Regions from separate parts of the Symbiopectobacterium purcellii genome, predicted to be linked through region 1. Evidence: predicted binding sites of a transcription regulator. Region 1 holds the regulator's gene; each other region holds the start of a gene.

Evidence for each region. Region 1 encodes PurR, which represses purine synthesis genes. Its sites were predicted from a motif close to CANGCAAACGTTTGCNTG; they were not measured.
Region 2: purL (phosphoribosylformylglycinamidine synthase) is a predicted target of PurR. The motif match lies at 1,898-1,915, and genes of this name have one in related genera.
Region 3: gcvT (glycine cleavage system aminomethyltransferase GcvT) is a predicted target of PurR. The motif match lies at 1,948-1,965, and genes of this name have one in related genera.
Region 4: K6K13_RS03675 (NCS2 family permease) is a predicted target of PurR. The motif match lies at 3,085-3,102, and genes of this name have one in related genera.

The regions. Positions count from the first base shown of each region.
Region 1 is NZ_CP081864.1:1,910,341-1,918,041, forward strand. It holds tRNA gene K6K13_RS08945 (tRNA-Val) at 336-412, opposite strand; gene K6K13_RS08950 (MATE family efflux transporter) at 618-1,988, opposite strand; gene K6K13_RS08955 (riboflavin synthase subunit alpha) at 2,451-3,101, shown strand; gene cfa (cyclopropane fatty acyl phospholipid synthase) at 3,169-4,320, opposite strand; gene purR (HTH-type transcriptional repressor PurR) at 5,027-6,052, opposite strand; gene cydH (cytochrome bd-I oxidase subunit CydH) at 6,275-6,535, shown strand; gene K6K13_RS08975 (C40 family peptidase) at 6,610-7,521, opposite strand.
Region 2 is NZ_CP081864.1:3,288,143-3,295,843, reverse strand. It holds gene tadA (tRNA adenosine(34) deaminase TadA) at 1-282, shown strand, start outside; gene mltF (membrane-bound lytic murein transglycosylase MltF) at 287-1,813, opposite strand; gene purL (phosphoribosylformylglycinamidine synthase) at 2,032-5,916, shown strand; gene K6K13_RS15425 (sensor histidine kinase) at 6,580-7,701, shown strand, end outside.
Region 3 is NZ_CP081864.1:715,036-722,736, forward strand. It holds gene K6K13_RS03505 (DUF1435 family protein) at 1-52, opposite strand, end outside; gene fucO (lactaldehyde reductase) at 202-1,353, opposite strand; gene gcvT (glycine cleavage system aminomethyltransferase GcvT) at 2,006-3,100, shown strand; gene gcvH (glycine cleavage system protein GcvH) at 3,230-3,625, shown strand; gene gcvP (aminomethyl-transferring glycine dehydrogenase) at 3,935-6,808, shown strand; gene K6K13_RS03530 (HD domain-containing protein) at 6,883-7,491, opposite strand.
Region 4 is NZ_CP081864.1:752,501-760,201, forward strand. It holds gene K6K13_RS03670 (hypothetical protein) at 1-2,546, shown strand, start outside; gene K6K13_RS03675 (NCS2 family permease) at 3,271-4,638, shown strand; gene K6K13_RS03680 (Na+/H+ antiporter) at 4,967-6,613, shown strand; gene K6K13_RS03685 (response regulator transcription factor) at 6,987-7,679, shown strand; gene K6K13_RS23075 (sensor histidine kinase family protein) at 7,669-7,701, shown strand, end outside.

The DNA of each region.
Region 1 (7,701 bases):
TATATTTTATGCAAGCAGTAGTTGAATGCGTTGATACAGTGCAGGAATTTGAGCACAAGTCTTATTGCAAGCATGGTAGTGGTTTGTGACTCGGGCATTCCCTTCTTCAAGTGCCGTGGTTAGGCAGGAGATTGACGTCAATCAATGCCTACAGATAGGGACTATCGAACGCGGATCAAAACCGTATTTTTGACCAGGAGATAGGCGAAAGGGAGCAAGATCTTTGGACTAAAATACGCTGGATGTAGGTAAAGCTCAGTAGACGTTATTGGAACAGACTGGCGCTGTTTTAACAGTAAACTGTGAGCGTTGTTGAAACACTGGAAAACAAGAAGTGGTGCGTTCTAATGGACTCGAACCATCGACCCCCACCATGTCAAGGTGGTGCTCTAACCAACTGAGCTAAGAACGCATTTTTTGAGGCTGGTTGCTAAAGCAGCGGAGGATGCCCTGTGCTGCCGTGCGGGGCGCATAGTAGCGAGTGAGCGTGGTGCTGGCAAGACGCAAATACAACATTTATGTGGTTGAACTGCACGACTGCTGCACTTGTGTTCACCTTGCGTTTTTTTCACCCAGCGCAGGCTGCGTGCAGCCCCTTGCGCTGGGTGATCTCAGCGTTAGCGCGCCGCGCGCGCCAGAATATCGCCAGGGGGTTGACGTTGTAAGTAACGGATACGTAGCACCATCATGATCGCGGCAGCCGTGAGCCCAATGATAAAGCCACACCAGAAACCGGCAGGACCCATGCGTGGTACCCAATAATCGGTCATTGCCAGCAGATAACCGCTGGGTAAACCGAGTATCCAGTAGGAGACGAAGGTGATGTAGAAAATGGAACGCGTGTCTTTATAGCCACGTAATACGCCGTTGCCGATAGCCTGCACCGCGTCAGAGATCTGATAAATCGCGGCCAAAAGCATCAACTGCGCTGCCATAGCGACCACTTCCGGGTTTTTGTTATACAACAAAGCGATCTGTTCACGCAGCAGTGCCGTGAAAATGGCGGTACAACAGGCCAGCATCACGCCGGTCGCGATGCCGGTATAGGCCGCGACACGCGCATCTTCCACTGAGCCTTCTCCCAGCCGGTGACCAACACGGATCGTCGAGGCAATGCTGATAGACAACGGTAGCACAAACATCAGTGAACTGAAATTCAGTGCTATCTGGTGCCCGGCAACGTCAATCACACCGAGTGGCAGGATCAGCAGGGCGACGATGGCAAACAGCGACACTTCGAACAGCAGGGCGAGTGCAATGGGTAAACCGAGTGAAAACAGACGCCGCATGGCGGAGAAATCAATCTGCCAGCGCTGCCATTTGATGTCGCGCAGCCAGTGAGCACGCATACTGTAAAACGCCATCATCAGCATCATTATCCAGTAGGTAGAGGCAGTCGCGACGCCGCACCCCACGCCGCCCCCCAGTTCTGGCATGCCAAATTTGCCGTAGATAAAGATATAGTTCAGGGGAATATTGATCAGCACACCAATAAAACCAATCACCATGCCCGGCTTGGTTTTGGACAACCCTTCACACTGACAGCGCAGCACCTGATAGAACAGATAGCCCGGCACCCCCAGTAACATCACGTGCAGATAGCCGATGGCAACATTCGCCAGTTCCGGTGAGTCGGTGTGCATCATGGCAATAACGTGTTTGCCGTTATACAGCACCACCATGGTGATAACCGCAACGATCGCGGCCAAAATAAACGCCTGCTGAACCTGATGGGCGATGCGAGGGCGTCGACCAGAGCCGTTGAGCTGGGCCACCACTGGCGTGAGCGCCATCAATAAACCATGTCCAAACAGGATGACCGGCAACCACACGGAGGTGCCGACTGCAACCGCCGCCATATCGGTGGCGCTATAGGCACCCGCAATAATGGTGTCAACGACACCCATGGACGTTTGGGAAACCTGCGCAATAATGACAGGAACCGCGAGCGTTAACAGGCTCCGCGCCTCTGACAAATATTTCTGCACGCAAACACCTTCCTTGAATTGTTAAAACGAAAAACTGACGTCGATACCACCTCGCGTTCTGTTATACGACAGCTCGGCGAGGTAGCGCGTTACTTTTCCAGCAGGGGGTTGGGATGAATGAAAGTAAACAACCGCAAGCGAGATAACGAGCATAAATGGCTTTTGAAGCCATCCATCTGAGATGGAAAATCAATCGATGACAGAACGTTGTTCTAGTGTAGCGGCTTGGCATAAGTAAACCAACTTCTTCGTAAGATATTGTGTCACAAGAGAGGGTCTGTTGCCTTATCGGATTTGTCAGGTGCCAAAGGTGGGAATACGTTTGGATTTCCAGTCGTTATGAGGCAAACTGCAAAATGATTTGTCAGCCTTTATTTCCTCGCAGCGAGCCACCGTAGCGTAGGGGGAGAGGCTGGCACAGTAGCATTCAGCTATTTCACTGATTTATTATGAGGCAAGCGTATGTTTACCGGTATTGTTCAAGGCACCGCGCCGGTGGTGTCCATCGATGAAAAAACGAACTTCCGCACGCATGTGGTAAAACTTCCTCCCGAATTACTGACCGGCCTGGTGACAGGTGCCTCGATTGCCAATAACGGTTGTTGCCTGACAGTGACGGCGATTGATGGCGATCGGGTCAGTTTTGATTTAATGAAAGAGACGCTGCGCCTGACCAACCTGGGCGATATTACGCCGGGCGATCTGGTGAATATTGAGCGTGCCGCAAAATACGGCGATGAGATCGGCGGACATGTTATGTCCGGGCACATTATGTGCACGGCTGAAGTGGTTAAAATTCTCACCTCGGAAAATAACCACCAAATCTGGTTCCGACTGGCCGATGAATCGCAGATGAAATATGTGCTGCACAAAGGGTTTATCGGGATTGATGGTATCAGCCTTACGGTGGGCGAAGTGACACGCAGCCGTTTCTGCGTGCATTTGATTCCCGAAACGCTGCAACGCACCACACTCGGTCAGAAGCGATTGGGAAACCGGATCAATATTGAAATCGATCCACAAACTCAGGCGGTGATCGACACGGTTGAACGTGTGCTGGCACAGCGCCAGGCACAAGAGGCCGTAACGGCAAATGCCGCGCAGAGTGCCTGACGCCTGAGCTGAAAAGCGATAAAAAATGCCGTACACCCTTGGCTGTACGGCGTTATGCTGACTGAAATCAGCGCGCTACACGCACGCCGCCTTCAATCCCTTGGGGGCTAAACAACACCTGCCACAGTTGAATGTTCCGCGCGCGAAACGCCCCGGCACATGCATTCAGGTAGTAACGGAACATACGATTAAAACGCGGTGAGTAACGGTTCGCTAACTGTGGCCAATTGGCGATAAAACGATCGTGCCAGGCCATCAAGGTTTTATCGTAATCGGCCCCAAAATTATGCCAATCCTCCATCACCAGATAGGGTTCACTGCGTGCGGCAATGTGGCGTACGGAGGGCAGACAGCCGTTGGGGAAGATGTATTTGTTAATCCAGGGGTCAACCTGTGAATCGGTTTTGTTTGCCCCAATGGTATGCAGTAGAAACAACCCTTCGGGTTTGAGATTTTTGCTGACGACGCGAAAGTACGTATCGTAGTTTTTCGGTCCTACATGCTCAAACATGCCGACAGAAACGATGCGATCGAAATGTCGGTTAAGGTCGCGATAATCCTGCAATTCAATGGTGACATTGAGATCGCTACAGCGTGCCTGAGCCAATTTTTGCTGCTCACGCGAGATGGTCACGCCGTAAACCGATACGCCATAATGGCGTGCCGCATAAGCGGCAAGCCCGCCCCAGCCACAGCCAATATCCAACAGTGTCATGCCTGGCTGAAGCTGAAGCTTTTCGCAAATCATGCGCAGTTTGGCCTGTTGCGCCTGCTCAAGGGTTGTGGCCTCTTTCCAGTAGCCGCAGGAATATTGCATATGTGTATCGAGCATCAGGCTAAACAGATCGTTGCCCAGGTCGTAATGCTCCTCGCCGACGATCCAGGCCCGCTTGCGGGATTGCAGGTTAATCAAGCGTGCAGCGACAATATGGAAAATGTCTTTGAGGTGATGGGGGGCTTTTTTCTCAAGCCCTGCACGTAAGATACGCCGAAAAAAGCAGTCTAAACGCTCGCACTCCCACCAACCGTCCATATAGCTTTCCCCGAGCCCCAGTGAGCCTTCACGCAGAACGCGTTTGTAGAAATCGGGGTTACGTACCCGGATATCAAACGGGCGTGAACCATTGATTTTAATATCGGCGATAGCTAATAACGCGTGTACGATCCGGAACCAGGACGTGTTATGTTCTGCCAGTTCCTCTACATATGATGAACTCATAATTTCTCCCAACCTTGCCAGACAGCGCTGCAAGGAACAGCATAGATAGTCTCTCATCAACCCGAACGCTGCGGTTTGTACACAGCGTGTTCGAATCACGGGCAAGTTACCCGTTGTTCAAATTGTAAGCGGTTGCATTCGTGCGCAGCCGTTTATGCTTGCCCGTTGCACAGTGGCAGCGGGCATAACATCCATCGTCTACTCTCTGGATACCCAGAGGGAATGAAGTGTCAACGCCGGTACGTAGTAACACGTAGGGGCATATATCCTGATACGCAGTCGTGCGTTCGTTATAATAAGGATAAGTGTAGGGATATTGTCCGAATGAAAAACAGTGTATGACTGCTTCAATCAGAGGACAAGTCAAAATTGATTGATGCAGTCATGAAGAATTTACAAATCAACGTGCTATACCCGTCATACTTCACGTTGCAGGTGCGTTGTCTGCACTCATTATTCGGCCCATCCCTGGGCCTCACCGCTTACGAGGCCGCCGCACGCGGCGTTCAAATCTGCTCCGGGCAGGTTTGTCACCCGAATCACTTAACCGAGTAAGCTCATCGGGATTAATGAATCTCATCCCTGAGATTCACCCTTCGGGCCAGCGCTTGCGCTGTTCAAATCTGTTCCAGACGGAGTTGTCGCTCATTTGCCGCCTTCCTGTCACTCGAATTATTTAGGGTATATAAGAAAACCGTCTTGAGCATCAACTGCGGTAGTCGCGGGAAGGGCCGTCACCCACAGAGCGACGCTCGATAAGCGTTGGGTGAACCTCAATCATCTGTGTATCTTCGCGCTTGCTGGTGATGCGATCGAGCAGCATGGTAAAAGCCGATTGGCCCAAACGCTCTTTTGGCTGGTGGATCGTGGTTAAGGCTGGGGTGAAATAACGTGCATGGCGAACATTATCGTAGCCAATCACGGAAATATCTTGCGGTACGCGTAGCCCCAATTCATCAGCCGCGCAGATAGCGCCCATAGCCATGATGTCGCCGCCGCAGAAAATAGCGGTCGGGCGCTGTTTTTGCGCCAAAATCTGGTGCATGGCTTTGTAACCGGATTCCGGCTCGAAATCCCCCTGAACAATCCATTCATCGCGAACTGTGATATCCGCTTCCTGCAAGGCTTTGAGAAAACCCAGATAACGTCCGCTGCCCGTGTTGCGTTCCTGAATACCGGGAATGGCACCAATGTCGCGGTGGCCGCGCTCAATCAGATAGCGCCCAGCCAGATATCCCCCTTCGAAGGCGTTATCTATAATGGTGTCCGTAAAATCACTGTGTGCCTGACCCCAATCCATTACCACCATGGGAATGCTGCGGTAATCGGACAACATGCTCAATAGTTCAGGCGGGTATTCCGCACACATCACCAACAGGCCATCGACCCGTTTTTGCGCCAGCATGGAAAGATAAGCACGCTGTTTTTCCAGGTTATTATGCGAGTTACACAGAATCAGGGTGTAGCCTTTGGCATAACAACTGTTTTCAACCGCTTCGATAATTTCCGCAAAGTAGGGCGCTTCACTCGAAGTGGCGAGCAATCCGATGGATTTGGTGTGATTGACCTTTAAGCTCCGAGCCACTGCGCTCGGGGAGTAGTGTAATTCCTTGATGGCTTCCCGCACGGCCGTTTTGGTCTCTTCGGCGACGAAACGTGTTTTGTTGATGACGTGAGAGACGGTTGTTGTTGAAACGCCAGCACGCTTTGCCACATCTTTGATCGTTGCCATCTAAACATGACTCCTGAACCTACTTGTTACGGCAGTATATAGTTTGTTAATCGTTTGCTTTTGCGTAATGTTCTCTTTCCGATGGTATAAACAGGATATCAGAAGGAGACTGCCGACGTACTTTGTACCTAAAGGGGACGTGTTGATCCCATCGAAGATGACGTGTTCGGACACCGACGCAGCGCACGGTAAACTGCGAATTTTGGCTGATTTACCGCGAAAGTGAAAGGGTTAATTGATTTAATTAGTGCAGCCGGGATCGGAGATTTTCCCTATAAAATGTGTAACAATGATCTTTTAGCATCATTGTGCTGCGGTATTGGTGTGCAGGAAACAACGAAGCATCCGGTGCGGCGGCAACGTTTACGCGTTTCTGTGTTTCAAGGAGATAGAATGAATACTGATTTTAAAATGTCATTAATGACCACGGTTGGGGCGTTAGTCATGATCATGGTATTTAGCTTTGTTGCCGTGTTGAACTGATCGCGATTAAAATAAAGACCAGGCTGCATAGGCATCACCTGGTCTTTATTATCGATAACATGTCGATTTGGCGATCACCGAATCGTTTGTGGTGTCACCACGCGACGTGCACCAATGTAGTGTTCCTGCCAGTAGTCTTCACTCAACTTACTGATCTTGATATCGGCACCGGTTCGCGGTGACTGAATAAACTTACCATTGCCGAGATAAACGCCGACATGATCTGCGGTGCCGCGACCGTTGATGCGAAAGAACACCAGATCGCCAATCTCCAGTTCACCCTTATTGATGGGGGCTGCATCGCGCAAGTGATACATTTCATTGGCGGTGCGCGGGATAGGGATTTTCACCACATCCTTGTAGGCATAATAGACCAGGCCGCTACAGTCAAAACCGGTATAGGGGGAGTTGCCACCCCATTGATAAGGTTTACCGATCTGACTCATCAGCTTGTTCATTGCCGTCATTTTTGCATGCTGATAACGGCGCTTATGCGCTTCACTGAGTACTACCTCTTTGCCCGCTTTCTTGGTGCCTGGTTTTATTGCCGCCGTTTTCTTTTCAGTGGCATCAGCCCCTTTTTTGAGCCCCTTCACCAGTTTTGCGGGCGTTGCACTGTGGTAGCGGGATGACGCGGTTTTTGACGCGATACTCTTGATGTCGACGTCAGCAGAACTTTTTTTAGTGGTGGTCGTTTTGGTCGGTTTCGTGCTTTGCGCTATCTTGGTTTTTTTCTCAACGGCCTTTTTCTCAACGATCTTTTTTTCTGGCTGCGTTTTAGCTTTTTCCTGCGTTGTCTTCTTCTTCGGTGGTTCCGGTGGGGTTTGTGGCTTTTTAGCGGTTTTGGTGGTCTGGTTTTTTTTCAGGTGTTTGTCATCCGTGCTGGCGCTGGCTTTCTTTTCCGCATTGGTATGCGGAGCTGCCTGAGCAACATTAACAAACAGATGGCTGAAGAAAACAAAGATCAGAGTAATAAATACGCGCATGATAAAAGAGACCGAATACAATCCTTAACTCGCTCAATTCGAACAGTATTCACGAAAACGCCATGAGAAAAAAGCAGGAAATCACCTTTTCGCTTAACAGAATCATGAGAAAACGTTAATAATTGTTTTCCCGCTGTAAATATCATCATTTATTGCGGCATATTTCACCGAGGGGACTGA
Region 2 (7,701 bases), 1.4 Mb from region 1:
AATGCGACGCTCTATGTGACGCTTGAGCCTTGTGTCATGTGCGCTGGCGCTATGGTGCACAGCCGTATCGGTCGACTGGTGTATGGCGCCAACGATGAAAAAACCGGGGCAGCAGGGTCGTTGGTCGACATCCTGCGGCATCCCGGCATGAATCATCAGATATCGATCACATCTGGCGTATTGGCTGCCGAATGTGCCCACACCCTCAGCGATTTTTTCCGTATTCGCCGCGCGCAGCATAAAGCGCGACGTGCTCAGGAAAAGACTAACGGCGCAGCCTGACAGCTTATTTTCCGAGTTTTTCTGGCGGTACGGCAGGGTAAGCGCTCGCTAACAGTTCCTGCTGCTGGGTTTTATTGGCTTTTTCGGTCAGATACCCTTCCAGGCTTAGCATGTAGCGGCGGATATTTTCAACGTAGTTATAGGCTTCGTGGCCGCGTGCATAGCCGTACGTCGTCTGGGCATAATAGCGTTTCTGGCTGAGCATCGGCAGACGGACCTTCACATCCGCCCAGCTATCGGGATTACCCTTTTGTTTTTCCGTCAGTTTGCGCGCATCCAGCAGATGGGCATAGCCCATATTGTAAGAGGCCAGTGCAAACCAAATCTTCTCATCCTCGGGGATGCTTTCCGGCATTTTTTCCATCATGTGCGCCAGATAGCGTGCGCCACCGCTAATGCTCTGTTCCGGATCGAGCCTGTCGGTCACATTAAGGCTCTCTGCGGTGTTACGCGTCAGCATCATCAACCCGCGCACGCCAGTCGGCGAGGTCGCCAACGGGTTCCAGTGCGATTCTTGATAAGAGATGGCTGCCAGCAATTTCCAGTCAATGTCGCTGGCATATTTGGCAAACAGGGGTTGTAAGTCGGGCAAGGTGTTGTCGATGGCGCTCAGGAAGGTGCGGGTATCGACATAATCAAATTCGCCCACATGACCGAGGTATTTCTCTTCCAGGCGCGCCAGCGTACCGTCTTCCACGGTTTGACTGAAAAAATCCAACAAAGCGGCGTATAGACTGTCGTCCTGGGTGCGGCGCATATACCAGGTGACCGGCTCTTCATCGCTCAGATCGAACGCCACGGAAAGCTGCGGGTGAATGCGCTGCATCAAACCGATGGTGACGGAATCCGCCAGCGTGTAATCCAGCGCCCCCTGTGCCACCTGTTTGAGCAAATCCTGTGTGCTGAGGTCCGAGGCGGCTTCCCAGCTTAACGCCGGATATTTATTACTTTTCAAATCGCGCAACGTGGCGATATGGGCTGAGCCCGATGTGACCGCTAACCGACCGCTCAGTTTTTCCAGGTTTTTAGGGCGCGTGGCACCCATACGGTAAACCAGTTGTTGCGAAACGGAATAATACGTTGGTCCCGCGCGAAAGCGATCCAATCGCTCATGGTTGTAAATCAGGCCGGCAGCAAGCAGATCGGCATTGTCGTTGTCTAAATCATCGAACAAGGCGTCAAGATTTGGACGTGCCGACACCACCAGCTTCACGCCAAGGTAATCGGCGAACCGTTTAGCCAGTTCATAATCAAGTCCTGAGGGGGTTCCGTTACTGACGGTATAGGTTAGCGGCGAATTGAGCGTGCTGATACGCAGCTCGCCCCGAGAAAGGATCTGATTGAGCTGGGTATCCTGGCCGCTGTGCCAGGGGATGTTGGGCCAGAGCGCCAACATCAGCAGTAACGTAATAACCCCGATGAAAAAATAATTTAATGTTAAACGCTTCAAATAGTTATCTCTCGGTGGCCGTGTGGCCTTTCTGTCTGTAACGGCAGTTTTTTTGTCTACACTCTCCCAGAGTGGGGGCATTTTGCTTAACAAACCGCCAGTGTGCAACAGTTATCCATCAGGTTAAAGTTTGACCATGACAAAAATAAGATGTGCAACAAACTCTGCGCAAACGGTTTCGTCGGGCGTCACAATTCTCTATAATGACGCGCGTTTCCCCCCCCCTTGGCTGCGCGACAAAGTAGCGCCCACTGACGTACTGAAACTCAGTACATCGAAGACGAGAGATTTTTTAGATGATGGAAATACTGCGTGGTTCACCTGCCCTATCGGCCTTCCGTGTAAATAAGTTGCTGACGCGTTGCAAAGAGCACTTTTTGCCAATTAGTGACATCTATGCGGAGTACGTTCACTTTGCCGCCGTGCGTGCACCACTGAACAGCGATGAGCAGGTCAAACTGACACGACTGTTAAAATATGGCCCCTCTCTCGCGGAGCATGAGCCTAGTGGGCGCTTACTGTTGGTCACACCGCGCCCTGGCACCATTTCTCCCTGGTCTTCCAAAGCTACCGATATTGCGCGCAACTGCGGACTGGATAAAGTCATTCGCCTGGAGCGCGGATTGGCCTTCTATATTCATGCACCGACGCTGAGCGATGAACAGTGGCAGCAATTGGGCGCTCTGCTGCATGACCGTATGATGGAAACCGTGTTCACGGAAATGGCGCAGGCAGAACAGCTGTTTGCCCAGCATCAGCCTGCTCCGTTAAAACGGGTAGACGCTCTGCTCGAGGGGCGTAAGGCGTTGGAACAGGCCAACGTGCGTCTGGGATTGGCGCTGGCGGAAGATGAAATCGACTACCTGTTGGATGCCTTTACCCGTTTGGGGCGCAACCCGACCGACATTGAACTCTATATGTTTGCCCAGGCTAACTCTGAGCACTGCCGCCATAAAATTTTTAACGCCGACTGGGTGATTGATGGTGAAACGCAGCCCAAGTCGCTGTTCAAAATGATCAAGAACACCTTTGAGCACACGCCGGAACACGTGTTGTCTGCGTATAAAGATAACGCGGCAGTGATGGAAGGTTCCGAGGCAGGACGTTTCTTTGCCGATCCGCAAGGGCATTATGACTACCATCAGGAACCGACACATATTCTGATGAAAGTAGAAACCCACAACCACCCGACGGCCATTTCTCCCTGGCCGGGTGCGGCGACCGGTTCCGGCGGTGAAATTCGCGATGAAGGGGCAACGGGGCGCGGTGCCAAACCCAAAGCGGGTCTGGTCGGGTTCTCGGTCTCCAACCTGCGTATTCCTCACTTCGAACAGCCGTGGGAAGAAGATTTCGGTAAGCCGGATCGTATCGTCAGCGCGTTGGACATCATGCTTGATGGCCCGTTGGGCGGTGCGGCCTTTAACAACGAATTCGGTCGCCCTGCGCTGACCGGTTACTTCCGCACTTATGAAGAGCAGGTTGACAGCCATAACGGCAGCGAACTGCGTGGTTATCACAAGCCAGTGATGCTGGCGGGCGGTATTGGTAACATCCGTGCCGATCACGTGAAAAAAGGTGAGATCACGGTAGGCGCCAAGCTGATTGTGCTGGGTGGTCCCTCCATGAACATCGGCCTGGGCGGCGGTGCAGCCTCCTCTATGGCCTCCGGCCAATCGGATGCCGATTTGGATTTCGCCTCTGTGCAGCGCGATAACCCGGAAATGGAACGCCGTTGTCAGGAAGTGATCGATCGCTGCTGGCAACTGGGTGAAGAGAACCCGATTCTGTTTATCCACGACGTGGGCGCGGGCGGTTTGTCTAACGCCATGCCGGAACTGGTGAGTGATGGTGGACGCGGTGGACGCTTTGAGCTGCGCGATATTCTCAACGATGAACCGGGTATGAGCCCGCTGGAAGTGTGGTGTAACGAATCGCAAGAGCGCTATGTGCTGGCGGTTGCGCCGGAAAAACTGGCGCTGTTTGATGCGCTGTGCCACCGTGAGCGCGCGCCTTATGCAGTCATTGGTGAAGCGACGGAAGAGCAACATTTAACCCTGAACGATCGCCACTTCAATAATCAGCCGATCGATCTGCCGCTCGACGTGCTGCTGGGCAAAACGCCGAAAATGCTGCGCGATGTTAAACGTCTGGCGAGCGTAGGCACCTTGCTGAACCGCGAGGGGATCTTCCTGGCCGAAGCAGTAGAGCGCGTGATGCACCTGCCGGTCGTGGCAGAGAAAACCTTCCTGATCACTATTGGTGACCGTTCTGTGACCGGTATGGTGGCACGCGATCAGATGGTCGGACCGTGGCAAATTCCGGTAGCAAACTGTGCTGTCACCACCGCAAGCCTCGACAGCTACCACGGTGAAGCGATGTCGATTGGCGAACGTGCGCCTGTGGCGTTGCGTAACTTTGGTGCCTCCGCCCGTCTGGCGGTGGGGGAAGCGTTAACCAACATTGCCGCGACCCAGATTGGCGCGTTAACGCGCGTGAAACTCTCCGCAAACTGGATGTCAGCAGCAGGGCACCCCGGTGAAGATGCTGGACTTTATGAAGCGGTAAAAGCCATCGGCGAAGAACTCTGCCCTGCGTTGGGGTTGACCATTCCGGTGGGTAAAGACTCTATGTCGATGAAAACCCGCTGGCAAGACGGCGATCAGGAGCGCAGCGTCACCTCTCCGCTTTCACTGGTGATCACCGCATTCGCCCGCGTGGAAGATGTGCGTAAAACCGTCACGCCGCAGTTGCGCGCCGATCGGGACAATGTGCTGCTGCTTATCGATCTGGGTGCCGGGCACCATACGCTGGGTGCGACAGCGCTGGCACAGGTCTACCGTCAGTTAGGCCGCCATACAGCCGATGTGCGCAACCCGCAACAGTTGGCTGGCTTCTTTAACGCTATCCAAACGCTGGTGGCGGATGATGCGTTGCTGGCCTATCACGACCGTTCTGACGGTGGTCTGGTAGTGACGCTGGCCGAAATGGCGTTTACCGGTCACTGTGGCATCGAGGTTGATATCGCGGCATTGGGTAACGATCCGCTGGCCTCACTGTTTACCGAAGAGCTGGGTGCAGTGATTCAAGTGTCCACCGATCGTCTGGCGCACGTTGAACAGGTACTGGCCGAGCACGGTTTGGCCGACATTGTTCACCGTTTGGGCCATGCCGCTCAGGGTAACCGCTTTGTTATCACGCATGGCAACGATGTGGTGTATCAGGAGAGTCGCACCACGCTGCGCACCTGGTGGGCGGAAACCACCTGGCAGATGCAGCGCCTGCGTGACAACCCGCACTGTGCCGATCAGGAACATGCTGCTAAACAGGATGAGAGCGATCCGGGCTTGAATGTCTCACTGACATTCGATCCTGCGCAGGATATTGCTGCACCTTTTATTGCCAAAGGGGTTCGTCCTAAAGTGGCGGTGTTGCGTGAACAGGGCGTGAACTCTCACGTTGAAATGGCAGCCGCGTTCCATCGTGCCGGTTTTGACGCCATCGATGTGCACATGAGTGATTTATTGGCAGGCCGTCGCAATCTGCAAGACATCCAGGCGCTGGTCGCTTGCGGTGGCTTCTCTTACGGCGATGTACTGGGCGCAGGCGAGGGTTGGGCGAAATCCATTCTGTTCAATCCGCGGGTGCGCGATGAATTTGCTGCCTTCTTCCAACGTCCGCAAACGCTGGCGCTCGGCGTGTGTAACGGTTGCCAGATGATGTCCAATCTGCGCGAACTGATCCCAGGTGCAGATCACTGGCCGCGCTTTGTGCGCAACCTGTCTGATCGCTTTGAAGCGCGCTTCAGTCTGGTTGAAGTCACTAAAAGCCCATCATTGTTTATGAATGACATGGTGGGATCTCGCATGCCAATCGCGGTTTCTCACGGTGAAGGGCACGTTGAAGTGCGTGATGCCGCCCATTTATCGGCGCTTGAACATGAGCATCTGGTCGCACTGCGCTTCGTGAACAACTTTGGGCAGGTAACCGAGAACTATCCGGCAAACCCGAACGGTTCTCCGAACGGGATCACGGCAGTCACCAGTGCCAGTGGCCGCGCTACAGTGATGATGCCACACCCGGAGCGTGTTTTCCGTACCGTGAGCAACTCCTGGCACCCGGAAACCTGGGGTGAAGACAGCCCATGGATGCGCATGTTCCGCAACGCGCGCCGCCAACTGGGTTAAGGGCTAGTCGGGTATTGACTATAAAAGGGGCGATGCGCCCCTTTTTTTATTGGGCGCGGAGCCGTTTTTTGCTGCAATATTGAGATTTGTCGCGATACAGCGACAATTGGCTTTATTGATGTCTCTGTTTGGAGATATATAATCATTTGATTTTATTGGTTAAATGTTATTTGTGATATAAGGCGTCTTTTTTTGACGACAGGTTTTAGCGATCGGCGGCGTACTATGATGTTAATAAAGGGGCCTTTCCCCCTTTTACCTGATTGATGTAAATTTAAGTTATTATTTATCAGTTAGTTAAAATCGATATTGCGAACTGGCATGAATAGTGCGTAATATCCCGCGTTGCTCATTCACCTCGTTATGATTGCGCTGTTGATAATATCGCTTTGCGCTCATAACACACCGAATGACGCCACAAGAAAGGGTGCCTATCGTCCACTCCACCGATAATAGTCTGCCATGCAGCTTTATCAAACATCGGGCGACACGTTGAGTGAGGCACCGCCTATTCAGTTGCCCGGTTAGCAGAGATGTAACCGGGCAGCGACTGACTCTCTGCGCTTCACCTCTTGATTCACTTCATTACCCTGCTTGCCAAGGGAAAAACATTGCGCTTTTGTGCCACTTCGTTAGCATCATGACGGATGAATAAATAACGAGATGATTTCCTTGAAACGCTGGCGTCTGTTTCCGCGCTCTCTGCGCCAATTAGTGATTATGGCGTTCCTGCTGGTGCTCCTGCCGCTGCTGGTGCTGGCCTATCAGGCGTATGACAGCCTGGACACGCTGAGCGAACAAGCGGCGGACATTAACAAATCCATGCTGGTAGACGCGCGCCGCAGTGAGGCCATGAGTGGCACCGCACTGGCGATGGAGCGCAGTTATCGCCAATACTGCGTGCTGGATGACAGCACGCTGGCCACTCTCTACCAAAGCCAACATAAGCAATATGCGCAGATGCTGGAAGCGCACAGAAATGTCCTGCCCGATCCGCGTACTTACCAACAGCTAAGCCAACACCTTGCCGCGCTGGCGACGCTTGATTGTGCCAATAGCACGCCGAGCAACGCGGCGCAGGAACAACTGACTCAGTTTGCGCAGGTCAATGCGCAACTGTTGCAAATGACGCGTGAAGTGGTGTTTTCTCGCGGGCAGCAATTGCAACAGGGCATCGTCGAGCGCGGCAAGTTTTTCGGTTGGCAGTCGCTGGTACTGTTTATGGTCAGTTTGCTGTTAGTGGTGCTGTTTACCCGTATGATTATCGGACCGGTTAACGGCGTGGAGCGCATGATCAAACGCCTGGGAGAAGGGCGATCGCTCGGCAATACCAGCACCTTCAAGGGGCCAAGAGAGATTCGCACGCTGGCGCAGCGCATTATCTGGCTGAGTGAACGACTCTCCTGGCTGGAATCGCAGCGGCACGAATTTCTGCGTCATATCTCCCATGAACTGAAAACCCCGTTGGCGAGCCTGCGTGAAGGCACCTCACTGTTGGCCGACGAAGTTGTTGGGCCGTTGACGCCGGATCAAAAAGATGTGGTGGCGATTTTGGATAACAGCAGTCGGCACCTGCTGGAACTTATCGACCAGTTGCTGGATTACAACCGCAAGCTGGCGGATACCCCAACGGAGATGGAGCCTGTCGACATTGATGAAGTGGTGGATATAGTGATGTCTTCGCACAGCCTGCCGGCGCGCACCAAGGCGATCCACACCGAAACGCGGCTTGATGTTACCCAGTGCTGGGCCGAGACCACACTGCTGATGCGCGTTATTGATAAT
Region 3 (7,701 bases), 1.2 Mb from region 1:
GACACCAACTGGCACCCCATAATCCGCATGCGGTAATCATTGCGGTTAGCATGGCTGCGTTCCTCTATGGATGATGAAACTCATGACTGATAATGATAACCAATATCATATGTGAATTTATATCATTTACAGACAGGCGTAAACCCCGGCAAGCGATGCCGGGGGAGTAGAAATAGTGAAGGGAAATCTGTGAGGGGGGAATCAGTAAATTGACTGATATAGCGCCGTGATGTGCTCCAGTGTCACATCACGCGGGTTGCCGCCAGTGCAAACATCGTCAAAGGCGGCCTGCGCCAACGCCGGAATATCCTCTTCCTTCATGCCCACCTGGCGCAGACGTGCTGGGATATCCACATCCTGAGAAAGTTGCTTCACGGCGGCAATGGCCGCTTCCCGCGCTTGCGCGATCGGCATCTGTTGTGCGTCCGCGACGCCCATTGCTACCGCGATTTGCCGGAATTTGTCACCGGTATAATCCGCATTGAACGCCATGATATGAGGCAGCAGGATGGCGTTTGCCACGCCGTGCGGGGTGTCATAGAACGCGCCCAGCGGGTGTGCCATACCGTGAACCAGTCCCAGGCCCACGTTGGAGAAGCCCATGCCAGCGACGTACTGCCCCAACGCCATGGCTTCCACGCCGGCGGCATGGCCCGCCACGGAATCGCGCAGCGAACGGCTGATGATTTCGATGGCCTTCAGATGCAGCATGTCGGTCAGTTCCCACGCGCCTTTGGTGGTAAAGCCTTCAATCGCGTGCGTCAAGGCATCCAGGCCGGTTGCCGCCTTGAGTGAGGCGGGCATGCTGGCCATCATGTTGGCGTCGATAAATGAGACGATAGGGATGTCATGCGGATCGACGCAGACAAACTTGCGTCGTTTTTCTTCATCAGTGATCACGTAGTTAATCGTGACCTCAGCAGCGGTGCCTGCGGTGGTCGGGATCGCGAAGATCGGTACGCTGGGGCGACGTGTAGGCGCAACGCCTTCCAGACTGCGTACATCGGCATATTCCGGGTTGTTAATGATGATGCCAATCGCTTTACAGGTATCCTGCGGCGAACCGCCACCAATGGCGATCAGGTAATCGGCCTGCGCGGCCTTGTAGCGCTCAATGCCTGCGGTCACCACACGGATAGTGGGGTTAGGCACCACGTCATCGTATACGTCGTAGGGCAGGCCCGCCTGATCGAGCAGTGAGATGACGTTACTTACCACACCGTATTTCACCAGGTCTTTGTCGGTAACCACCAGTGCTTTGTGGAAACCACGCCGGGTTATCTCTTCCACGATATGGTTAACCGCCCCCGCACCAAAATACGAGGTTTCGTTAAGGATCATTCTTTGGGTCATCGTCATATTCTCCATAACATTTTGATTTCAAATGGGTGCTGAAAAGGGTCGGGTAGCGCTAGCGAGCGGGGCGGGAAACGCCCTCAAGGCGCGAAATGTTAATCCTCATAGCGTTAGCTTCTATGCCATCAATACCGGAAAGACCGTGATGGATCGCTGATAAATCGATATTACCCTTTTAATCAGTATGGATATGTGACAGATAAATTGCCTTCCCCTCGTTGCCATCGGCGGTGAGGCGATGGCAGTGAGCGCAAGGTGGGTGTGATCGCCGTCATCTTTAGCGTTTTTGCCACCACGACGCGATCGTGGCCTTTGGTTGAAATAATCTAATTTCAGCCATTTTTTTGCATTACAAAAACTAATCCATTGTAAATATCGTTGCGGCGATCATTCTCTAGTGATGTGAATATTTGTGTCACTATTTTTGTTTTAATCCTAAGTTATTGGTGTTTTATCCTAATTAATGACTTTAATTTGGCGCGTTTCGTTGCCTTGTGCTCTGGCACTCTTTTTGTCTTCTACGGCTGATATATAGTTTAACTTATGACAAAGGGTGTGGTAGCCCTGTGGAAGAGGTGGTAAGTTCAACGCAAAGAAAGCGTTTGCGTGGCGTGATTCGCGCCGTTCGCAAGGAGAGGTTCGGGAAAAAATGACACAGCAAACTCCGTTGTATCAGCAGCATGTCGCCGATGGCGCGAAGATGGTCGACTTTCACGGTTGGATGATGCCGCTGCACTACGGCTCACAGTTGGATGAACATCACAGCGTGAGGCGTCATGCGGGCATGTTCGATGTGTCGCACATGACCATTGTGGATTTACAGGGCGCACGCGTGCGCGAATTCCTGCGTTATCTGCTGGCGAATGACGTTGCCAAACTTACGCAACCGGGTAAGGCGCTTTATACCGGGATGCTAAACGCCTCGGGGGGCGTCATTGACGATCTCATCGTCTACTTTTTGACGGAAACGCATTTCCGTCTGGTGGTGAACTCCGCCACGCGGGAGAAAGATCTGGCCTGGATCGCCGAACATGCCAACGCGTTCAACGTGGTGTGGCAGGAACGCGACGAACTGGCGCTGATTGCTGTGCAAGGGCCATTGGCGCAGGAGAAAGTGCAGGCGTTACTCAGTGCGGAACAACGCGCGGCAACGACGGGCATGAAACCCTTTTTCGGCGTGCAAACCGGCGGCTACTTCATTGCTACCACTGGGTATACCGGTGAGCCGGGCTATGAAATCGCCCTGCCCGCAGAGCAGGCAGTGACGTTCTGGCAACAACTGCTGGCGGCCGGTGTGCAACCATGTGGCCTCGGGGCGCGCGATACGTTGCGCCTTGAAGCGGGCATGAACCTGTATGGACAGGACATGGACGAAGGCGTTTCACCGCTTGCTGCCAATATGGGCTGGACCATCGCCTGGCAGCCGGAAGACAGGGATTTTATTGGTCGGAACGCGCTGACCCATCAACGCCGCGAAGGCACTGAGCAGTTGGTCGGACTGGTGCTGCGTGAAAAAGGGGTGCTGCGCCATGAAATGCCTGTGCGCTTTACCGATGCGAGTGGCACGGTACAAGAAGGCATGATAACCAGCGGTACCTTTTCTCCCACGCTGGGTTTCAGTATTGCACTGGCCCGCGTGCCGCAAGGTATTGGTGACACGGCGGTGGTGCAAATTCGCCAGCGCGAAGTGCCCGTAGAGGTAACCAAACCGGTATTTATTCGTGGCGGAAAGGCACTGGTTTGACGCGGTCCCCGATCTGACCATGATTATTGATTAACGTTAGCGCGATATATGCCGCAGCACCTTCGTGTTGCACGAAGGCGGGTATCGCGCGATTCGATACGACGAAGCGATTTTTAAGGAGAGCAGGCAATGAGCAGCACAATCCCAACCGCGTTGAAATACACCTCATCCCATGAGTGGGTCCAGGCCGAAGGCGAGGGTGTCTATCGTGTCGGTATCACCGAACATGCCCAGGAACTGTTAGGGGACATGGTTTTTGTCGATTTGCCTGACGTTGGCACGCAGGTTGCGATGGGCGACGACTGCGCTGTCGCGGAGTCGGTCAAGGCCGCCTCAGATATCTATGCGCCTTTGAGCGGTGAGATCCTGGCAGTAAACGATGCGCTGGAAGGGCAACCGGAGCTGGTCAACAGCGCGCCTTATGCCGACGGTTGGTTGTTTAGTATCAAAGCGTCTGATGAAAACGAACTGAACGATCTGTTGGATGCCACGGCTTATCAGGCGCTGTTAGAAGAAGACGAATAACCTTGTCACCCCGTGACGGTTTTATCGCGCATCACGGGGTAAATCGATTTGTCAGAATGTAAGGCAGTGAGCGCCGTCAACCGCGTTCGCACTTGTTGTTTGCCATGAACGTTCTATACCCTAAATAATTCGAGTTGCAGGAAGGCGGCAAGGGAGTGACAAATCTGTCTGGAACAGATTTGAACGCCGCGTGCGGCGGCCTCGTTAGAGGTGAGGTCCAGGGATGGGCCGAATAACGAACGCCGCCAACGTACCTGCAACGTGAAGTATGACGGGTATAACAATTGCTTGAAGCAGGAAATACCCCTAATGACTCAGACTCTCAGCCAACTCGAACATGACGCCGCTTTCGTGGAACGTCATATCGGCCCTACGCCCGCGCAGCAGGCTCACATGCTGGAAACGCTCGGCGCAGATTCCTTGTCGGCGTTGATTCGACAGATTGTGCCGGCAGATATCCAGTTGCCCAATCCGCCAGCGGTAGGCAATGCGCTGCCCGAGCATCAGGCGTTGGCGGAGCTTAAGTCGATTGCCGGGCGCAATCAGCGCTACAAAAGCTATATCGGCATGGGGTACACCGCTGTGCATATGCCACCGGTTATCTTGCGTAATCTGCTGGAAAATCCCGGCTGGTACACTGCCTATACGCCTTATCAGCCTGAAGTTTCGCAAGGGCGGTTAGAAGCCTTGCTGAATTTTCAACAGATGACGCAAGACTTGACCGGGCTGGAGCTGGCCTCTGCCTCTCTGCTGGATGAAGCGACGGCAGCAGCGGAAGCGATGGCAATGGCCAAACGCGTCAGCAAGCTGAAACAGGCTAACCGCTTCTTCGTGGCGGAGCATGTGCATCCGCAAACGCTGGATGTGGTGCGCACCCGTGCCGAGACCTTTGGTTTTGAAGTGGTGGTCGGCGATGTCGCCGCCGCGTTGGAAACGGAAGGTGTGTTTGGCGTGCTGTTGCAGCAGGTGAATACCTACGGTGAAGTGCATGATTACCGCGAACTGATCGCGCAACTGAATGCGCGCAAGATCATCGTCAGTGTCGCCGCTGATATCATGGCTCTGGTACTGCTGGCGGCACCGGGCAAACAGGGCGCTGATATTGTGTTTGGCTCCGCCCAGCGTTTTGGCGTGCCGATGGGCTACGGTGGTCCGCATGCGGCTTTCTTCGCCTGCAAGGATGAATATAAACGTGCCATGCCGGGGCGCATTATCGGCGTTTCGCGTGATGCAGCGGGTAACACGGCGCTGCGTATGGCGATGCAGACGCGTGAGCAACATATCCGCCGTGAAAAAGCCAACTCAAACATCTGCACCTCTCAGGTGCTGCTGGCGAATATCGCCGGTTTCTATGCGGTGTATCATGGGCCGCAGGGACTCAAGCGTATCGCTGAACGTATTCATCGTTTAACCGATATTCTGGCCGCCGGGTTGCAGCAGGGGGGCTTGAAACTGTGGCACACCACCTGGTTTGATACGCTGGCGGTTGAGGTTAGCGACAAGAATGCCGTCATCGAACGCGCGTTGCATGCCGTGATCAACCTGCGTACCGATCTCTATCACGGCGTCGGTATCACGCTGGATGAAACCACCACTCGAGAAGATGTCGCAGCGTTGTTTGACGTGCTGCTGGGAGAGGGGCACGGTCTGTCGATTGCTACGCTGGATGCGGCATTCAGCGGTGGCTCGTCGTCCATTCCCGCTGCGTTATTGCGCACGGATGCCATTCTGACCCACCCGGTGTTCAACCGTTATCACAGTGAAACCGAGATGATGCGTTATCTGCATCGCTTGGCCCATAAAGATCTGGCGCTGAACCGTGCGATGATCCCGCTGGGTTCTTGCACCATGAAGCTGAACGCGGCGGCGGAAATGCTGCCAATCACCTGGCCGGAGTTTGCTGAACTGCATCCGTTCTGTCCACCGGAACAGGCGCAAGGCTATCGTGTGATGATCGAACAGCTTTCCGGTTGGTTGGTGCAACTCACTGGTTATGATGCCGTGTGTATGCAGCCCAACTCGGGAGCGCAGGGCGAGTATGCCGGTTTGCTGGCCATTCGCCGTTACCATGAGAGCAGAGGCGATGCTCAGCGCACGCTGTGTCTGATCCCAAGCTCTGCGCACGGCACTAACCCGGCATCAGCACAGATGGCCGGTATGGCGGTAGACGTGGTGGCGTGTGACAAACAAGGGAATATTGATCTGCACGATCTGCGGGAGAAAGCCGCGCAGGCGGGCGATCGCCTCTCCTGCATCATGGTGACCTATCCCTCCACGCACGGTGTTTATGAAGAGACCATTCGTGAAGTGTGTCAGATTGTGCATCAACATGGCGGACAAGTGTATCTGGACGGCGCAAACATGAACGCGCAGGTCGGTATCACCACGCCGGGCTACATTGGCGCGGATGTGTCGCACCTGAATCTGCATAAAACGTTCTGCATTCCGCACGGCGGTGGCGGGCCGGGTATGGGACCGATTGGGGTGAAAGCCCATCTGGCACCGTTTGTACCGGGGCATCAGGTGGTGCAGATTGATGGCTTGCTGACCACGCAGGGCGCGGTATCTGCTGCACCTTTTGGCAGCGCGTCCATCCTGCCTATCAGTTGGATGTATATCCGTATGATGGGAGCTGAAGGACTGAAGAACGCCAGTCAGGTGGCGATCCTCAATGCCAACTATATCGCAACGCGTTTGAAGGACGCTTATCCGGTGCTTTACACCGGCCGTGATGGCCGTGTGGCGCATGAGTGCATTCTGGATATTCGTCCGCTGAAAGAGAGCACTGGCATCAGCGAAATGGATATTGCCAAGCGTTTGATCGACTATGGTTTCCACGCGCCGACCATGTCGTTCCCGGTGGCGGGAACGCTGATGGTAGAGCCGACGGAATCAGAAAGTCAGGTCGAGTTGGATCGCTTTATTGATGCAATGCTGGCGATCCGTGCAGAAATTCAGCGTGTGGAGCAGGGTGAATGGCCGCTGGAGGACAACCCGTTGGTGAATGCGCCGCATACCCAGCAGGAGATCGTCAGTGAGTGGTCGCATCCCTACAGTCGCGAACTGGCCGTATTCCCGGCAGGGGCTGAGCATAAATACTGGCCGAGCGTAAAACGCCTTGATGACGTGTACGGCGATCGCAACCTGTTCTGCTCTTGCGTACCGATTGGCGATTACGCGTAATTCAGGTTATAAAAAATGAAAACCCGCCGTATGGCGGGTTTTTTGTCGGGCTGTTTGTATCAGACAAGCCGCTATTACCCTAACCACCCTTTGGCCTGCGCCGTTTCCAGGTGATCTTTCAGGTAGCGCCACAGTTCAGGATTGATCTCGGCAATAAAGCTGGCGCGTCCCAATACTTGCTCCAGTCGGATACCGTTTTCGACCCAGCTTTGCCCACCGTTATGCAGGTTCATCAGGATAGGCATAATGCGGTCGATCATCAGTGCAAAACGCGCGTTCGCGGTGTCGCCCGCTTCATATTCCTGCCACAGTTGCAGAAAATGCTGACGTTGCGGTTCGGGCAGCAGGCCAAATAACCGAACGGCAGCAGCTTCTTCCTGCGCCTGAATCGCTTCTCGAGCGCTAAGATCGTAGACCATCACGTCGCCAGCATCGATCTCGACGATATCATGCACCAAGGCCATTTGAATCACGCGCTGAATATCCACGTCCTGACTGGCGTAGGGTGCCAGGCTCATCGCGGCAACGGCAAAGTGCCAACTGTGCTCTGCGGAATCTTCGTGGCGGGAACTGCCGATAATTTTTGAACGACGCTGTACGCTTTTTAGCTTATCAATTTCCATCAGGAAACCAACTACTTCGGTCAGCGTACCGAACTCAAGAGTGGGTAAAGCCAGGGACATCAAAACCACCTTACATCCAAAGATGTGTCAAACGCGGCTGTATCAAACACTGCGCAGTCAAACAAAACCGGCTCATTGTAGGGGAAGCGGGTGAGAATTTACACGCTTTATTCCGCGCTGACGTCCCTTTGGCACTGACTATTCCGTCTTATAACAGACCTTTCGGGAGGGGGAATTGTCGACTATCGTTATAGTCAGGGCACAAAACAA
Region 4 (7,701 bases), 1.2 Mb from region 1:
CACAGCAGTTTGGTTTTTTGACTATTCTGGCTTTACTAGGTTTTATATCAGATACCTATGTATTGCGAAATGACCGTCAGTTAGATTTCCATGCTGATACCAATGGTAGCTGCGTAAAAAGAAATATGAAAGCGGTTACTGTTACCGATAATGTCACTGATTTTCGCCGGGTAAATAATATTTACCTTGGGGTTGTTAGTTCAGATGATTCATCTCTTTTAAAAGATTTACATCATCATCGAATGCAAGATTATTCTTGTACTATGTCATTAGTACAGACAAGGGAATGCTTTGATAATTTTATAAGGATGAGTGTTGAAAAAATATCCCATGCATTGAGGTACTACGATCCATTAGTTTTTCCCGGGGCTGATGCAGCCGTTGCTATTAAAACGACAACGGTGATGCCACTTGATTATGTGAAAACGGAAAAAACGGTTAATGATAATTATGAATGCATTATAGCAATAACAAATTTTACTTTTTTGGACTTTTTTAATAAAGTACTTGATACATTATCATTACCTATTACTGAGTTAATAGTGGAAGCTCAGGTGCTTTTTTTTGTTAAAAGGTATGGTGTCTGCCCAACACCCACTGATATTGTAAAAGTAAAAAAATTCTCGATGACTATTGATGAATGTGTTAATTTTTTAATGGTGATTTTTCCTGAGTTATCTCCAATATATTTAACTCGGGAAATAATTGTGCCAACGATAAAATTGATATTGGATGACCTTGACAACAAGGAAGTATCTATTTATAACTTTGAAAAAATAAATGACAGCATATTGTCTTACGCTCGTGGCATTGCTTCAATATCCACCAGTAAATCAGTTCATTCCTCGGGAAGAAAAAATAAAATTATTCCTAAATTTATCTTATTAAAGGATGGTGACTTTTATATCAATGTAAATAATAAGTTGTGGCGACTTTCTATGAAAAACAACAATTTATATGCAACAAGAGATAATGCCACTTACAGAATAAGCTATGATGAGGATACAGAAGTCTGGAGTATGCACGAGAAACTTGAAGAAAAAAAAGATGTCAATGATGACCCTTTTTATAATATGTGTAAGTCGAGAGTTCGACGGGGTAATAATTTGGGGACAATGTGTAGTCGTCTGAATATTAGTGGCGATCTTTCTTATGATGAATCAGGATCTTCTGGGCGCGTGGATGATATGGATTCCACCTATGTCCATCAGTTTACAAGTAGTGAGGACGCAATTATAAACAGGCTGGATATTGGTATCACAACCATGGCTGATTGTGTAGATAAACTGACATTTTCAAGTGATTGGGTGATATATCGTATTCGTTCAGAGAATAAATTAACATCATCTTTTTACCATGCAGTCGAAATGAATGGGAAGCTAGTGCCGATTAAGGCAACGTTCGTACATGGTAATAAAATTTCTTGTAGAATTTATGATATCAATGACAAGGCTTCGTCCTATCGAGTCGATTTCTATAAAAGAAAGTGGATTTTTGAACCATCAACGTCTATTTATGTTTCGAGTGAGTTGAAGAGTGCTGTGACATATTTTCTTAGTAGTTATGATTTCATTAATAGTGATGAGTTAACACAATTATCAGTCTCCAATTCTCATGGTCTTCAAGTTGATAATGGCGGTCATTTGTATTTAAGAATTGATAATCAGCACATAAAAGTTAATGAGCAAGGAGGTGTGTTTTATATGACCTTCAAAAAAAATGGGCGTCTTTATTTTACTTTTTCAGAAAACCAAATTGAATTAACTCGCGTCGAGCGTGAGGTAGGTGGGATTAAACTTAATCCACAGGAGGTCAAAGAAGAATTGGCGTTGCACTCAAGTAATGGTTGGACAAATAGAAAGATAATTTCATTAAATGATCATTGGCAATTTATTCATTTTAATGCACTGAGTCAGAACTATAAAACGGCTAAATTTACAGGTTCTAAAATTGATTTTTTAATTAGAATGGAATATCTGCCAATAAAATTTGGAGATTTTGTCGAACCACCAGATATACAATGGAAGGAGGTTATTAAATGTAACGATAATAATCATATTTGGCGATTTCAGACTAATATGTATGAACACAATAAACATAGTTTGACATTCACTCCATGGAATAATAAATATGTTCATGCATATGATTATATCTTCGCGAGTAGGGGGGGAGATCAAGAACCGGTTCGTTTACTGGATAGAACGATGCGAAATATAAACCCTGATACAATACCCATACTAAAAACTGAAGAAGAAAAGATAAATTTTGTGAAGGATTATCTTAAAGGAAATGGAGGGATTCTAGAGGTTATTATTAGCGATTTCCCAAAGATACTTACAACGGAACCTACGATAAATAAAAAAAGGTTATTGACAATTGACTTTGGTTTTTTGGACGAAAGCCTGATATCTGTGGCACAGGGAATTAACGTAAAAGGTGAACAGCGAGAGGTGTTCGTGACTAGAGGCAGCGTTACCGACTTTATCAATGAGCCTGTTAACAGCACACCACCGGAATCTATAACCAGGAAAAGGATACGAAAATAAAATATAAAAAAAGCAGATATATTAAATACCTGCTTTTTCTGCACTGGCTACTGTTGATGTAACCAATTATTCTGATAATCTTAACGATTAACGGAAGATAGCGTAGGGAGCCAGACCGCGATAGGTTTTGCCCAACGCTTTTATTACTTTATTGATATTACGGACAATACTCATCTTCTTATTCCTACGCTTTCTTGAATCTTAGTGGTTGGTGAACATGTTGAAGTTAACGCTAACGTTTTCGAACATGGCAACGATTTTTTTGATCAGTTTCATTTGTCTCTCTCCGAGTGATTGTTCATTTTTATGTGATGTTCTTCACGTTTTTAAAGATACGCCGGTTGGCAGCGTTGGTCAACTTTTTTGTGAAGCTAATCACAAAAAAATGGTTCCAAGGTTTTCTGTGCATGAAACGCCGTTCTGTTTTGCCGAGTGATAGATAAATTGTCTGGATTATCAGTTGAAATACACGGCCCAGAAGCAGGATAATCCCCCGTTTCTCCTCCGACCTGCCAGATACACCTGTGATGCGCCTCGCAAGCTAATCGTTTGCGTGCCCCGGCGCGGTGTGAAATGTGTTCGGAGGCGTCAGAGATTTGCGCTGCGGTGCGGAAGCGCCGTTGTTGTGGGTGCGTGCAGCGATGGGAGATCGTCATGGCAGGCAAGGCCATATGCACCCTCCTGTTTTACTTTTACAAATAATGACATCTCAGGGGATATCACCATGTCAAATAGCTCTCGTCAGGCTGGCAATGCGGCGCGTCCGCAAAGCTCACTTGATGCTTTTTTTCACATCACACAGCGCGGCAGTAATGTAAGACAGGAAGTGCTGGCCGGGTTAACCACGTTTTTGGCGATGGTGTATTCGGTCATTGTTGTGCCTGGCATGCTGAGCAAGGCGGGTTTTCCGCACACGCCGGTGTTTGTGGCAACCTGTCTGGTTGCAGGGCTGGGTTCTTTGCTGATGGGACTGTGGGCCAATGTGCCTATGGCAATCGGCTGTGCTATTTCGCTTACCGCATTTACTGCGTTTAGCCTGGTGCTGGGGCAACAAATCAGCGTTCCGGTAGCGTTAGGGGCGATTTTCCTGATGGGGTTGTTGTTTACCGTGATCTCGGTGACCGGCATCCGTTCCTGGATCCTGCGCAACCTGCCGTTGGGCGTGGTGCAGGGTACCGGCATCGGTATTGGCCTGTTCTTGTTGATCATCGCTGCCAACGGCGTGGGTCTGGTGATCAAAAACCCGATCGATGGGCTGCCTGTTGCTCTGGGTAACTTCACGTCGTTCCCGGTGATCATGTCTTTACTGGGGCTGGCGGCTACCATCGGTCTGGAAAAACGTCGCGTGCCTGGCGGCATCCTATTGGTGATTGTGGCGATTTCCATTATCGGCCTGATTTTTGATCCGAACGTGAAATTCCAGGGCTGGTTCAGCTTGCCAAGCCTGACCGATGAAAACGGTCACTCGCTGATGTTTAGCCTGGATATCATGGGGGCGCTGCAACTGGCGGTGCTGCCAAGCGTGCTGGCGCTGGTGATGACGGCGGTGTTTGATGCCACCGGTACCATCCGCGCGGTTGCTGGGCAGGCGAACCTGCTGGATAAGGACGGGCAAATCGTTAACGGTGGGAAAGCACTGACGGCGGATTCCGTGAGCAGCATGTTGTCCAGCCTGGTCGGGACGTCTCCGGCGGCGGTCTACATTGAATCTGCTGCTGGTACGGCGGCAGGGGGTAAAACAGGGTTGACGGCGACAGTGGTCGGCGTGTTGTTCCTGTGCCTGCTGTTCCTCTCCCCGCTGTCTTATCTGGTACCGGGATACGCTACTGCGCCAGCATTGATGTATGTGGGCCTGCTGATGCTGAGCAATGTTGCCAAGCTGAATTTTGATGACATCGTTGATGCCATGTCGGGTCTGGTGTGTGCGGTGTTTATCGTGCTGACCTGCAATATTGTCACCGGGATTATGCTGGGCTTTGGCGCACTGGTACTGGGGCGTATTTTCTCAGGTGAATGGCGCAAACTGAATATTGGCACCGTGATTATCGCTATCGCGCTGGTGGTGTTTTACGCCGGTGGTTGGGCGCTCTGATTATTGTGTGCGTGAGTCATTAAGGGGAGCTTGGCTCCCCTTTCTTATGCCTGCGGTTTCGCTCGCGCTTGTGGTCATAAAGTGTTTTCTCCATAACGTACGCATCGTTTTTCCTCTTCCTCCCATGTTTTCCCTGAAGTGTCTCGTCTCGGTGATTTTTTGATGCAATTATTTGCAGGGTAATCATGCAAAAAATATGCGTTTTACCCTGAAATTTTGCCCCGCTGAGCGATATTTTCATGTAAAAATAATGGGGCACTATCTCATAACGTACAAAGGGCAGCTCAGCACGCAGTTAGGTCATTATTGGAAATCTCCTAAGGAAAGCATGGAAATCTTTTTTACCATTCTGATTTTAACCCTGGTGGTATCACTATCAGGGGTTGTTACACGTATTTTACCCTTCCAAGTTCCGCTGCCCTTAATGCAAATCGTCCTCGGGGCTATTTTGGCCTGGCCCCAGTTTGGTTTGCATGTCGATTTCAATCCTGAACTGTTTATGGTGCTGTTCATCCCGCCGCTGCTGTTTGCCGATGGCTGGAAAACGCCAACGCGCGAATTTATCAAACACAGCCGTGAGGTGATTGGGCTGGCGCTGGTGCTGGTGTTAATCACTGTCGCCGGGGTGGGTTACCTGATTTACTGGATGATCCCAGGGATGCCGCTGGTGGCGGCTTTTGCGCTGGCAGCGGTGCTATCGCCGACGGATGCGGTAGCGCTGTCAGGGATTGTGGGCGAAGATCGTATTCCGAAAAAACTGATGAGTATCTTGCAGGGCGAAGCGTTGATGAACGATGCTTCGGGTCTGGTATCGCTTAAATTTGCCGTCGCGGTGGCGATGGGCACCATGGTGTTTACCGTGTCCGGCGCGACGCTGGAGTTTGTTCAGGTCGCGGTTGGCGGCTTGCTGGCTGGTGTAGGTGTCACCTGGCTTTACAGTAAATCATTGCGCATCATTAACCGTTGGAGCGGTGATGATGCGGCCACACAGATTGTGCTGCTGATGCTGTTGCCGTTCGCCTCCTATCTGATTGCGGAACACATTGGCGTGTCGGGCATTTTGGCGTCGGTGGCTGCAGGGATGACCATCAGCCACTCTAACGTGATCAGTAACGCCCCGCTGGCGATGCGATTACGCGCCAACAGCGTTTGGTCGATGCTGGAGTTCGTGTTTAACGGCATGGTGTTTATTATGCTGGGGCTGCAATTGCCTGACATTTTGGAAACGTCGGTGACGCAGGCGGAGCTGGATCCCACCGTTGAAACCTGGATGCTGTTTACCGATATCGCCATTATTTACGGCGCGCTGCTGCTGCTGCGTTTCTGCTGGCTGTGGTTTATGAAATATTACAGCCGTCTGTTTCAAAAGAAACGCCCGATGCTGTTCGCTCAGTACACCACGCGTGAAATCTGGATCGCTTCATTTGCCGGGGTGCGCGGAGCGATTACCTTGGCCGGTGTGCTGTCCATTCCGCTGTTATTAAACGATGGCACCGCGTTTCCTTCCCGCTATCAACTGGTGTTTATTGCCACCGGCGTCATCCTGTTTTCCTTGTTGTGCGGGGTGTTGACGCTGCCGTTACTGCTGCGCGGGGTGACGGTGGTGGACAAATCGCTCTATAAGAAAGAAGAGCGGATGGCGCGCATGGCGATTGCTGAAGTAGCGATCCGCAGCTTGCAGAAAATGGAAGAGCGTCTGGCGGCGGATCGAGAAGAAAATATCGATGAGCAGGTGGTGCGTGAAGTCAGTGCGCGTGTCATTGGTAATCTGCGGCGTCGCGTCGTCGGCGAGAGTGATTTGGAACACAGCCTGGAGATTGAAAATCTGGAGCGCCGTTTCCGTTTGACCGCCGTCACCGCTGAACGCGGTGAACTTTATCACCTGCGCGCTACGCAGCAGATCAGTAATGAAACCCTGAAAAAGATGCTGCACGATCTCGATCTGCTTGAAGCCGTGCTGAGTGAGAAAGTGTAGCCTGGCGTTGGCCTAGCCATGATGTTGTTTCGCTGATGCAGGCTCTGCTTAGGTTGAGCCTGCACCAGAACCTTGTTAATTCCTTCGATAGCGCATTTCAAAGCCAGTCAGATACCGTCTCTGCATCAGGAATGCACGAAAACCCCACGATCGCGGAAAAACCCTACAAATTCTGGCTAATTGTCAGCATTGTAAACTACTTGTCATTAAATGATAATGATTGTTATTATCCTATAACGCATTGACGCATAAGAAGCTGCCAGACAGGTTATTGCCTATGTCAGAGTGGCTCAGATCCTGTTTTTGTGGATCGGCAGCACGTCAGTATGCGTGTTGTGGTGTAAGCAACCATCACTTTGACAGAGGGAAAACTATGCGCGTTTTAGTGGTTGATGACGACTCGGTGTTGTGCCATTGGCTGGGTGCAAAGTTGCACTCACATGGTTATGCCTGCAATATCGTTCATGATTGCGAACATGCGCTCAAAGCCATTAAAGATGACATTTATGACGTGGTGCTGCTGGACCGGATGCTGCCAACGCTAGACGGTTTTAGCGTACTGCGTGAGCTGAAAGGGTCGCGTCACCCACCTATCATGCTGCTTTCGGCGTTGGATCGCTATGTGGATCGCGTGATGGGGCTGGAATTGGGTGCCGAAGATTATCTGGGTAAACCATTTAATTTTAATGAGTTGCGTTTGCGCTTAGAAATTATGGTGCGCAGAGGAAAACCGCAGGACGCACCGTCATCACTGCTGACGTTTGAGGATCTGCAACTTGATCGTCTGCAACGGGTTGCCTGGCGTAGCGGTCAACGCATCGATCTTACTGATAAAGAGATCAAACTGCTGATCATTTTGATGGAAAACCCAGGGCAGGTGATCACGCGTACGCTGTTATTGGAACGCGTCTGGGGGTATCACTTCGATCCGCAGACCAACCTGATCGATGTCCATATGTCCAAGTTACGGGCCAAGATTGACAAAGGTTTTCCCCGGCCGCTGATCAAAACATTGAGATCGATGGGCTACGCCCTGGGTGCAGTGGAAAAAACGGATGCCGCGTAGCGCACACAATGAGCCTGCGCTG